DNA from 2 places in the Janthinobacterium sp. GL_088 genome. Region 2 is predicted to be linked to the other one. Evidence: predicted binding sites of a transcription regulator. Region 2 holds the regulator's gene; the other holds the start of a gene.
What was found. Region 2 encodes FNR, which switches genes on or off when oxygen is low (the NO sensors DNR and NnrR bind a similar motif). Its sites were predicted from a motif close to TTGATNNNNATCAA; they were not measured.
Positions count from the first base shown of each region.

Region 1: a site for FNR is predicted at 1,940-1,953, ahead of AC3IQ7_RS04450 (universal stress protein). Genes of this name have one in related genera too.

Region 1 covers NZ_CM174453.1:991,621-996,022, reverse strand. Annotated here, with positions in the region: gene AC3IQ7_RS04460 (enoyl-CoA hydratase) at 1-492, opposite strand, end outside; gene AC3IQ7_RS04455 (MFS transporter) at 569-1,870, shown strand; gene AC3IQ7_RS04450 (universal stress protein) at 2,008-2,445, shown strand; gene mltA (murein transglycosylase A) at 2,475-3,677, opposite strand; gene AC3IQ7_RS04440 (hypothetical protein) at 3,766-3,900, shown strand; gene apaG (Co2+/Mg2+ efflux protein ApaG) at 3,924-4,298, opposite strand.
Region 2 covers NZ_CM174453.1:280,312-284,713, reverse strand. Annotated here, with positions in the region: gene AC3IQ7_RS01195 (hybrid sensor histidine kinase/response regulator) at 1-1,952, opposite strand, end outside; gene fnr (fumarate/nitrate reduction transcriptional regulator Fnr) at 2,202-2,960, shown strand; gene AC3IQ7_RS01185 (FixH family protein) at 2,964-3,488, opposite strand; gene ccoG (cytochrome c oxidase accessory protein CcoG) at 3,591-4,402, opposite strand, start outside.

The DNA of each region.
Region 1 (4,402 bases), 710 kb from region 2:
GCGCGCCGTCAGCAACAGGTCCATGGCCTTGGCCTTGCCGATGGCGCGCGGCAGACGCTGCGTACCGCCCGCACCCGGCGTGACGCCGACCTTGATTTCCGGCTGGCCAAATTTGGCGCTGTCGGCGGCGATCAGAAAATCACACATCATGGCCAGTTCGCAACCACCACCAAGCGCATAGCCGGCCACCGCGCCCACCACAGGTTTGCGCACGCGCAAGATATGTTCCCAGTTGCGGCTGATATAGCCCTGGGTAAAGGTGTCCGGGTAGGTGTAATCGGCCATGGCGGCGATATCGGCGCCAGCGGCAAATGCTTTTTCGCTGCCCGTGAGCACGATACAGCCGATATTGTCATCCGCGTCGAACTTCAGCAAGGCGTCGCCCAGCTCATTCATCATGTTGTCGTTCAAGGCGTTCAAGGCCTTCGGGCGGTTCAGGCGGATGACCGCCACCTTGTCCTGGATGTCGATGATCAGGTCTTCGTATTGCATAGTGTCTCCTCTCGATGAACGGTGCAACGATTGTAGCGGCTAACGGCAGCGGCGCGGCGGGTGCGCTGCTATTATTGTGAACCCGGTCACCTTTATCGAGCAGCGTATTTTCTCCTCCCTCTTTCAGTACTGCGCCAGCTACCTGCGCGGCGACGGCAGCGCCGCCAGCGTCAATTTCCGCCGCTTGTGGTTCAGCAACGGCCTCAATTGCTTCGGCGCCCAGATCACCTCGCTGGCCCTGCCCCTGTGCGCGGTACTATTGCTACATGCGACGCCGGAACAGATGGGCGTGCTGGTCGCCTTGCAGGCACTGCCGTTCGCCCTGTTCGGCTTGCCCGTCGGCGTGCTGCTGGACCGGCGCAGCAAGCACCCGATCATGCTGTTCAGCGAAAGCATGTCCGGCCTGGCCCTAGCCAGCGTGGCCGTGGCCTATTGGTGCGGCGTGCTGTCGATGCCATGGTTATATATAGTGGGGTTCATCATCGGCACGGGCTTCGTCGTTGGTGGCGGCGCCGAGCAAGTGTTTCTGACTTTCCTGGTGGGCCGCGACGGCTTGATCGATGCGCAATCGAAATTTGCCGCCACCGAATCGGCTTCGCGCCTGATCGGCCCCGGCCTGGCCGGCGTGCTGGTGCAAGTGCTGTCAGCACCCGTCGCCATCCTGTGCACGGCTTGCGGCTATCTGGTTTCCGTCTTTAATTTGCGCGCCATGAGCGTGCGCGATCCGCGTCCCGCACCATCCGACAAGCACGCCTTGCGCGACATCGCCGACGGCTTGCTGTTCGTCTGGCGCGAACCGCTGCTGCGCGCGCTGGCCTGGGGCGCCGGCATCTGGCACTTCCTCTTTTACGCCAGCATGGCTTTGACGGTGCTGTTCGCCACGCGCGACCTGGGCATGAGTCCTGGTGTGCTGGGCATGACGCAGATGCTCGGTGGCGCCGGCGTCTTGCTCAGCGCCTTCATCGTCAAGCCGCTGACGCGCCGCTACGGCGCCGGACGCACGATCCTGATCGGGCTGGCGTCCACCTCCGTGTGCTTTGCGCTGACGCCAACGATACCCGCCGCGCTGTTCGGCAGCGCGGCCGCCAGCGCCGTAGCGTATGCCATCTTGATGTTCTTTTTCGATTGCGGCGTGATGCTGTTCTTTATTCCCTACCTGGGCTTGCGTCAGAAGGTCACGCCCGATCCCATGCTGGGCCGCATGACGTCCACCATGCGCTTCCTGACGGTGGCGACGGCGCCGCTGGGCGCGCTGGCCGCCGGCTGGGTAGCGGAACACTTTGGCGTGCGCAATGGCCTCGCTTGCATCGCGGCAGGCAGCATTATGTTGACCGTCGCCATGGTGTGGGGCACGCCGCTGCGTAGCGTGCGCACCTGATGCGATGAACGGGCATACACTGCTGAAAGATTGCTTTGGCGACACTATTCACGCCAAAGCCTGTGAGGTTTGATTTACATCAAGGTTTTAATTGATGTAAATCCATAAGCTGTCTTACATCACTTGAGGAGCACGCTATGTTTAACACCATCTTATTTCCTACCGACGGCTCGCCGTTGTCCGACAAAGCCGCCGAGACCGCCCTCGCCTTCGCCCAACTGAACAAGGCCAAGCTGGTCGCCATCAGCGTGGTGCAGCCTTTCCCGTTCTCGCCGATGGCCGATGGCGGCATCGTGCTCGACGCCAGCCTGTATGAACAGCAGATGCAGGAAACGTCGCAACGCGCCATCGACAAGATCGGCGCAGCGGCAAGCGCCGCCGGCGTACCCTTCGAAGGCGTGGTGGCCGTGTCGCCGAGCCCGCACGATGAAATCGTCAATGCGGCGCAGACCTACCATTGCGACATCATCCTGATGGCCTCGCATGGCCGCAAGGGCTTGAACAAGCTATTCGTGGGCAGCGAAACGCAAAAAGTGCTGGCGCATACCCATCTGCCAGTCATGGTTCTGCGCTAAGCCACGGCCTACCCGGCGGCGCGAGAAATTCAGCGCGCCGGCGCCTGTTTCGGCAACAACACCCACACGGCGCCGCTCTGCTTCATGCGGCCCGCATTCTCGGCCGCTTCTGCGCCAAAGCCAAAGAAGTAATCGACCCGGATCGGCCCGCGAATGGCGCCGCCCGTATCCTGCGCCATCACCAGGCGCTGCATGGGAATCTCGCTATTGGCTTGCGTGGTGGACAGGAACACGGGCGCGCCCAGCGGCAGGAAGCGCGAATCGATGGCCACCGAGCGCTGCGGCGTCAGCGGCACGCCCAGCGCGCCCTTCGGCCCCACTTTCGGATCGGGCAGGCGCTCTTCCTTGAAGAAGACATAGCTGGGATTGGCGTTGAACAATTCATCCTTGCGCGTGGGGTGGCCGGCGATCCACGCCTTGATGCCCTGCGCGGACGCCTGGCTCAGGGTCAGCTCACCCTTGTCGACCAGGTAGCGGCCGATCGATTTATACGGGTGGCCATTCTGATCCGCATACGCCACACGCACGGTTTCCTGCGTATCGGTCAGCTGCACGCGCCCGGAACCCTGCACTTGCAGGAAGAAGGCCTCGACTTCATCATCCACCCACAGCAATTCCTTGCCCGTGACGGACGTGGCGCGCTCGATGTCGGCGCGGGTCGCATACGGTATCACTTTCTTTCCGACCAGCTTGCCCCGCAAGCGCATGTTTTTCAGTTCCGGATACACGCCGGACAAATCCACCGAAACCAGGTCGTCGGGCACCTTGTACAGCGGTGTCTGGTATGGGCCGCCGCGCTTGCGCGCGCCGTGCAGCAAGGGTTCGTAATAGCCGGTCACCAAGCCAGTATTGGCGCCATCGGCGGCCACCACTTGATTTGGCACAAAGAATGTCTCGAAAAACAGGCGGATGGCCTTGTCGCTGTCCGCATTCACCTGGCGCGCGATTGTGCACGACTCTTTCCAGTCCGGCCGCTTGACCAGCACGCCGCACGATGCCATGAAGGCGGGCCAGGCGGCACGCATGTCGTCGCGGGCCCAGCCAGGCAAGGCGGCAAACTTGGCGGGCACGAAGGTGGGGGCCGCCACATCCGTGGCATCCTTGGCGTCGGCCGGCTTGGCAGGCACAGGCTTGACGACGGTCGGCGCGATGGCGGGCGCCTTGCCGCTGGAAGCAGCGGGCGGTGCGGGTGGCGTGGTGCAGGCGGATAAAGCAAGCGCGACGGCGCCGATTGAAACGGGTAGACTACCGCGTGTCAACAGACGGCGGGTAAATACTAAGCTGCGGGTAAATAACATAGGAGTGCGTATGTGGATCTTAATGATAGAGGCGCTGGTGGCGTTCTTCTTGCTGGCATTTATAGTCTGGTGGACCATGTATTCAGGCAAAAAGCCCGCACCGCCGGCGCGCAAGCAGCTCAGTGAAGAACAGGACGCCACCGAAAAACTGAAGTAAGGGGGCAAGCCCCCGGCGTTTCCTTAATGCAGGGTGCGCGGCACCGACAGCACGAATTCGGGAATTAAAGCTTCGAACTGGTGACCATCTTCGGCCACGCAAAAGTATTCACCGTGCATCGAGCCTTGCGGCGTGCCCAGCATGGTGCCGCTCGTGTATTCGAACTGTTCGCCCGGCTGCAGCAGCGGCTGGTGGCCGACGGCGCCCAGGCCGCGCACCTCTTCCACCTTGTTGTTCGCATCCGTGATGACCCAGTGGCGCGAAATCAGTTGCGCGCCCGCCGTGCCCGTGTTGACGACGCGGATCGTGTAGCTGAACACGTGCCGCCCCTGGTCCGGTGCCGATTGCTCGGGCAGGTATTGCGTCTTGACCGTTACCGTAAATTCATAAGTCGCCATCGTCATTCCTATTCAGACATTGCCAGTCATATTGTGTATCGCGCGCGACGCATAGGTCATCGCGCGATGCGTATTCTGTGTTTCACCGTACTTCAATGAGGCAT
Region 2 (4,402 bases):
ATCAGCTTGACGATCAGTTCGCGCGTGGTGCGGTTGTCGTCGGCCACCAGCAGGCGCAGCTGGCCCAGCGCCGGCGTGCGCCGCGTTTCGGCCGGTTGCGCCAGCATCTCGAAGGGCACGCTGAACCAGAAACGGCTGCCCTTGCCTTCGCTGCTGGCGACGGCGATGTCGCCGCCCATCATGTGGATCAGCTGCTTGCTGATGGCCAGGCCCAGGCCCGTGCCGCCGAAGCGCCGCGTGATGCTCTGGTCGCCCTGGGAAAACGCGGAAAACAGCTGTTGTTGCTGCAGTTCCGTCATGCCGATGCCCGTGTCGCGCACTTCGAAGCGCAGCCAGGCGCGGCCGCTCTCGCTCTTGCTCTCGCTCTTGCTCTCGGCCAGGCTGACGGCCACCACCACTTCGCCGCTCTCCGTGAACTTGATGGCGTTGCCGGCGAGGTTGACGAGGATTTGCTGCAGGCGCTGAGCGTCGCCGACGAGGCGCCGCGGTACGTCGGGTTCGACGGCGATGGCCAGTTCCAGTTCCTTTTCGCCCGCATTCATCGTCATCGTCGTGGCCAGGGTATTCATGACTTCGTCGAGGTCGAATTCGACAGGCGACAATTCCATGCGGCGCGCCTCGATCTTCGAATAGTCGAGCACGTCGTTGAGGATACCCAGCAGCGACTGGCCCGCCACGCGCACCATGGTCAGATACTTGCGCTGTTCCGTGTCGAGCCTGGTATTGCCCAGCAAATACACCATGCCCAGCACGGCATTGAGGGGCGTGCGGATTTCATGGCTCATGTTGGCCACGAAATCGCTCTTCGCGCGGTTGGCCGCTTCGGCGCGGTCGCGTTCCTGTTCCAGCTCCGCCGCGCGCGCTTCGAGTTCCTGCTGCAGGCGGTCGCGTTCGCTCATCAGGCCGTTGAACGCTTCCGTCAGTTCGCCGATCTCGTCGCGCTGCCGTACCGGCACGGGGGTGAAGCGGCTGCCGCTGGTGCGCAGGGCCAGCAAGGTGTTGCGCAGGCGCACCAGCGGCGACAGCAGGCGCACGGTGACCCAGCCCAGAACGGCAGCGGCCAGCAGCGAAGCGAGGATGCTCCACAGCACCAGCCGGTACAGCACGCCATCGAACGGTTCGAAGGCATCCTCGACGGGCAGCGAGGCGGCCAGCAGCCAGTTCACGGATTTCAGGCGCTTGAAGCTGTTGACGGCCGTGATGCCCCGGCTGTTGGTGCTGACCATGCTGCCTTCGCCATCTTCCTTCAGCAACTGGGTCGTCGTCAGGTTGGCGTTCGGCTTGCGCGGTTGCAGCAAGCGGCTCGTATCGGGGTGCAGCACATAGCGCGGCACGGCGCCGCGCGTGAGGATGAAATAATAGCCGCTCTTGCCGATCTTTTCCGAGCGCAGGCGGCCCAGCAGGTTGTCCTTGTACAGGCGCAGCACGCCGATCACCACGCCGGCCACCCGGCCATCGGCGGCCAGCACGGGCGCCACCATCTGCACGATGGGCATGCCGCTCGATTTACCAAGCATCGGTTCGGTGATCATGGGCTGGCGCGTGCGCAGGACGGTCTGGAAATACTCGCGCTCGGCAACGTTGATGCCGGCGCGCCCCGCCACTTCCGGCATGTCGGCCACGATGGCGCCCTGCGCGTCGAGCACCAGCACGTCATCGAACAGCACCAGCATCGAGCGGCGCGAATAGTATTCGCGCAATTGGACGGGCCGGGCGATCAATTCCGGCGGCTGTTGCCGGGCCGTCAGGGTGACGATCTGCAGCAGCATGCCCAGCTTGTCGTCGAGCTCGGCAGCGGTGCGGGTGATCAGGGACGATTGCTGGCTCAGCAGTACTCGGGTGAAGTCGTCGCGCATGTGCTGCACCTGGATCATGGTGACCAGCGCGATCATGGCGATCGAGGTCAGGCTGGTGGCCAGCGCGACTTTTGCTTTGATGCCGAGAGGCTTCATGATTTCCTTTTCAGTACCGGGCGGCACAGGCGGCAGATAATGCTGTCAGGAATTTTCCTATCAATACACCAGCTTGGCAAGCGCCACCGCGCAAATTGCCCGCCCCGTACGGGCTTTTGACGATGTTGCCATATAATTAAAGGCTGGACGTCGTTTATTCGCCGAAATTACGGTGAAATTGGCATACGGCAACCCTGTATGCAGCTGTATGCAGTAAACTTGTTGTTGCATTTTCTAAAAGGTACCGACATGACTGAAGCGCTACTCACTCCCACCTTGCCCACCGTGAACGTGGAGGCGTTGCGTGCGCGATGCTCGACCTGCAGCATGCATCAATTGTGCCTGCCGATGGGCCTCGATGTGGGCGACATGGACAGGCTGGACCAGATCATCGGCCGCCGCCGCAAGATCGTGCGCGGCGCCTCGCTGTTCCGCATCGGTGACTCGTTCCAGAACCTGTATGCGATCCGCCTGGGGCACTTCAAGACGTACCAGATCAATCCCGGTGGCGAAGAGCAGGTGACGGGTTTTCAGATGGCGGGCGAACTGCTGGGCATGGATGCCATCAGCGCCGACCGCCACCACTGTAATGCAGTGGCGCTGGAAGACAGCGAAGTGTGTGAAATCCCGTTTTCCAGCCTGGAACAATTGCTGGGCAATATGCCGACCCTGCTGCGCCATTTCCACCGCATGATGAGCCAGGAAATCACGCGCGAGCAAAGCGTGATGCTGTTGCTGGGCAATATGCAGGCGACGCAGCGGTTTGCCGCCTTCATCGTCAACCTGGCGTCGCGCTATGAAGCGCGCGGCTATTCGGGCAGCAATTTCCAGCTGCGCATGTCGCGCGAGGAAATCGGCAACTACCTGGGCCTGACCATCGAGAGCGTCAGCCGCCTGCTATCCAAATTCAAGAAGGAAGGCTGGCTGCGCGTGTCGAACCGCGAGATCGAGATATTGCAGCCGGCCAAGCTGAAGGCCATTACGGCCGGAACCGACATCTGCAAATAAGGCTTACAGCTCTTCGTCCGCATGCAGCGCGATGCTGCGTTGCAGCGGCCAGGTCCAGATGCCGGACAGGCGCCACTCGCGTTTGTCGTTTTCCACCAGCACTTGCCAGCGGCTGCGCTCGAGCATCGGCAGCGCCACGGAAAAATTGCCGGCCGCATCGGGCTGCACCAGCACCTTGATATCCTTTTCCGGCAGGGTCGCATGCGCCAGGTGCAGCTGCAGCGGACCCTGGTAAGCCTTGCCGAAGCTGTGCACGGAACCGGTCAGGCGTGCTTGCGCCACGTCATACGACAGGCTCGTATCCATGGCCAGGTCGCTGGCGATCGTGTCGCGCTTCAAATCCTGGTTGATCGCCTTGCCCTGCTTGTAATAATCGCCCACCACCAGCGCATCGGGCTGCGTAAACGCGATATAGCCCATGAAGCTGCCGACGACCACGGACAGGCCGGGGCCGATCATCAGCAGCCATGGCCAGCGATGCTTGTACCACGGTGCAACGGGGGCTTGCAGTTTCAGACTGTCGGACATGATATTTCTCCTGTTTAATCAGCCAGTCCCCGCATGGGGACCGGCCTTCCTGCAACTTCGTGGCGGCGGCGAGGGCACCCGGTCCCCGTCCGCCTTTCCTTGTTAACGTGGCACGATGAATACCGCGCTTTCACGCACATGCAGCGACGGGTCGTCCAGCGAGTGCAATTCGATCGCAATCTTGTTCGAACCCTTCTCTCCCACGCCGTGCGGCACGCGCAGACGGATCGGCCAACCCAGCGTTTCCGTCGGCTGCAAGGTCACTTCTTCGCGCGTCAGCAAGGTCAGGCCCGGCAAGCCGGAAGCGCTGATCTTGAAATGCTGGGTTTGCTCCGACGTGTTCATGATCTGCAGACGGTAGACGTTTTCAATCATGCCGTCTTCCACTTCGCGTCCCATCGAACCGCGGTCGCGGATCACGTCCATTTTCAGGGGCGTGCGCAGGGCCAGCGACGTACATACGGCGATGATGATCAGGGCCAGGATGGAAGTGTAGATCAGGACGCGCGGGCGCATGGCGCGCTGGCGTATCTGCTTCGAATTGAAGTTGTTTTCCATCGCATGGTCGGTACTGTAGCGTACCAGTCCCCGTGGCCGGTCAACCTTGTCCATCACGCTGTTGCAGGCATCGACGCAAGCGGCGCAACCGATGCATTCATACTGCAGGCCGTTGCGGATATCGATACCGGTCGGACACACCTGCACGCACAGGGTACAGTCGATGCAATCGCCCAGCTTGTCGTTGTTGCCGGCCTTCTTGCTCATGGCGCCGCGTGGTTCGCCGCGCTTGGCATCATAGGTGATGATCAGGGTGTCCTGGTCGAACATGGCGCTCTGGAAGCGCGCGTAGGGGCACATGTATTTGCACACCTGCTCGCGCAGCCAGCCCGCGTTGCCGTAGGTTGCCAGGCTGT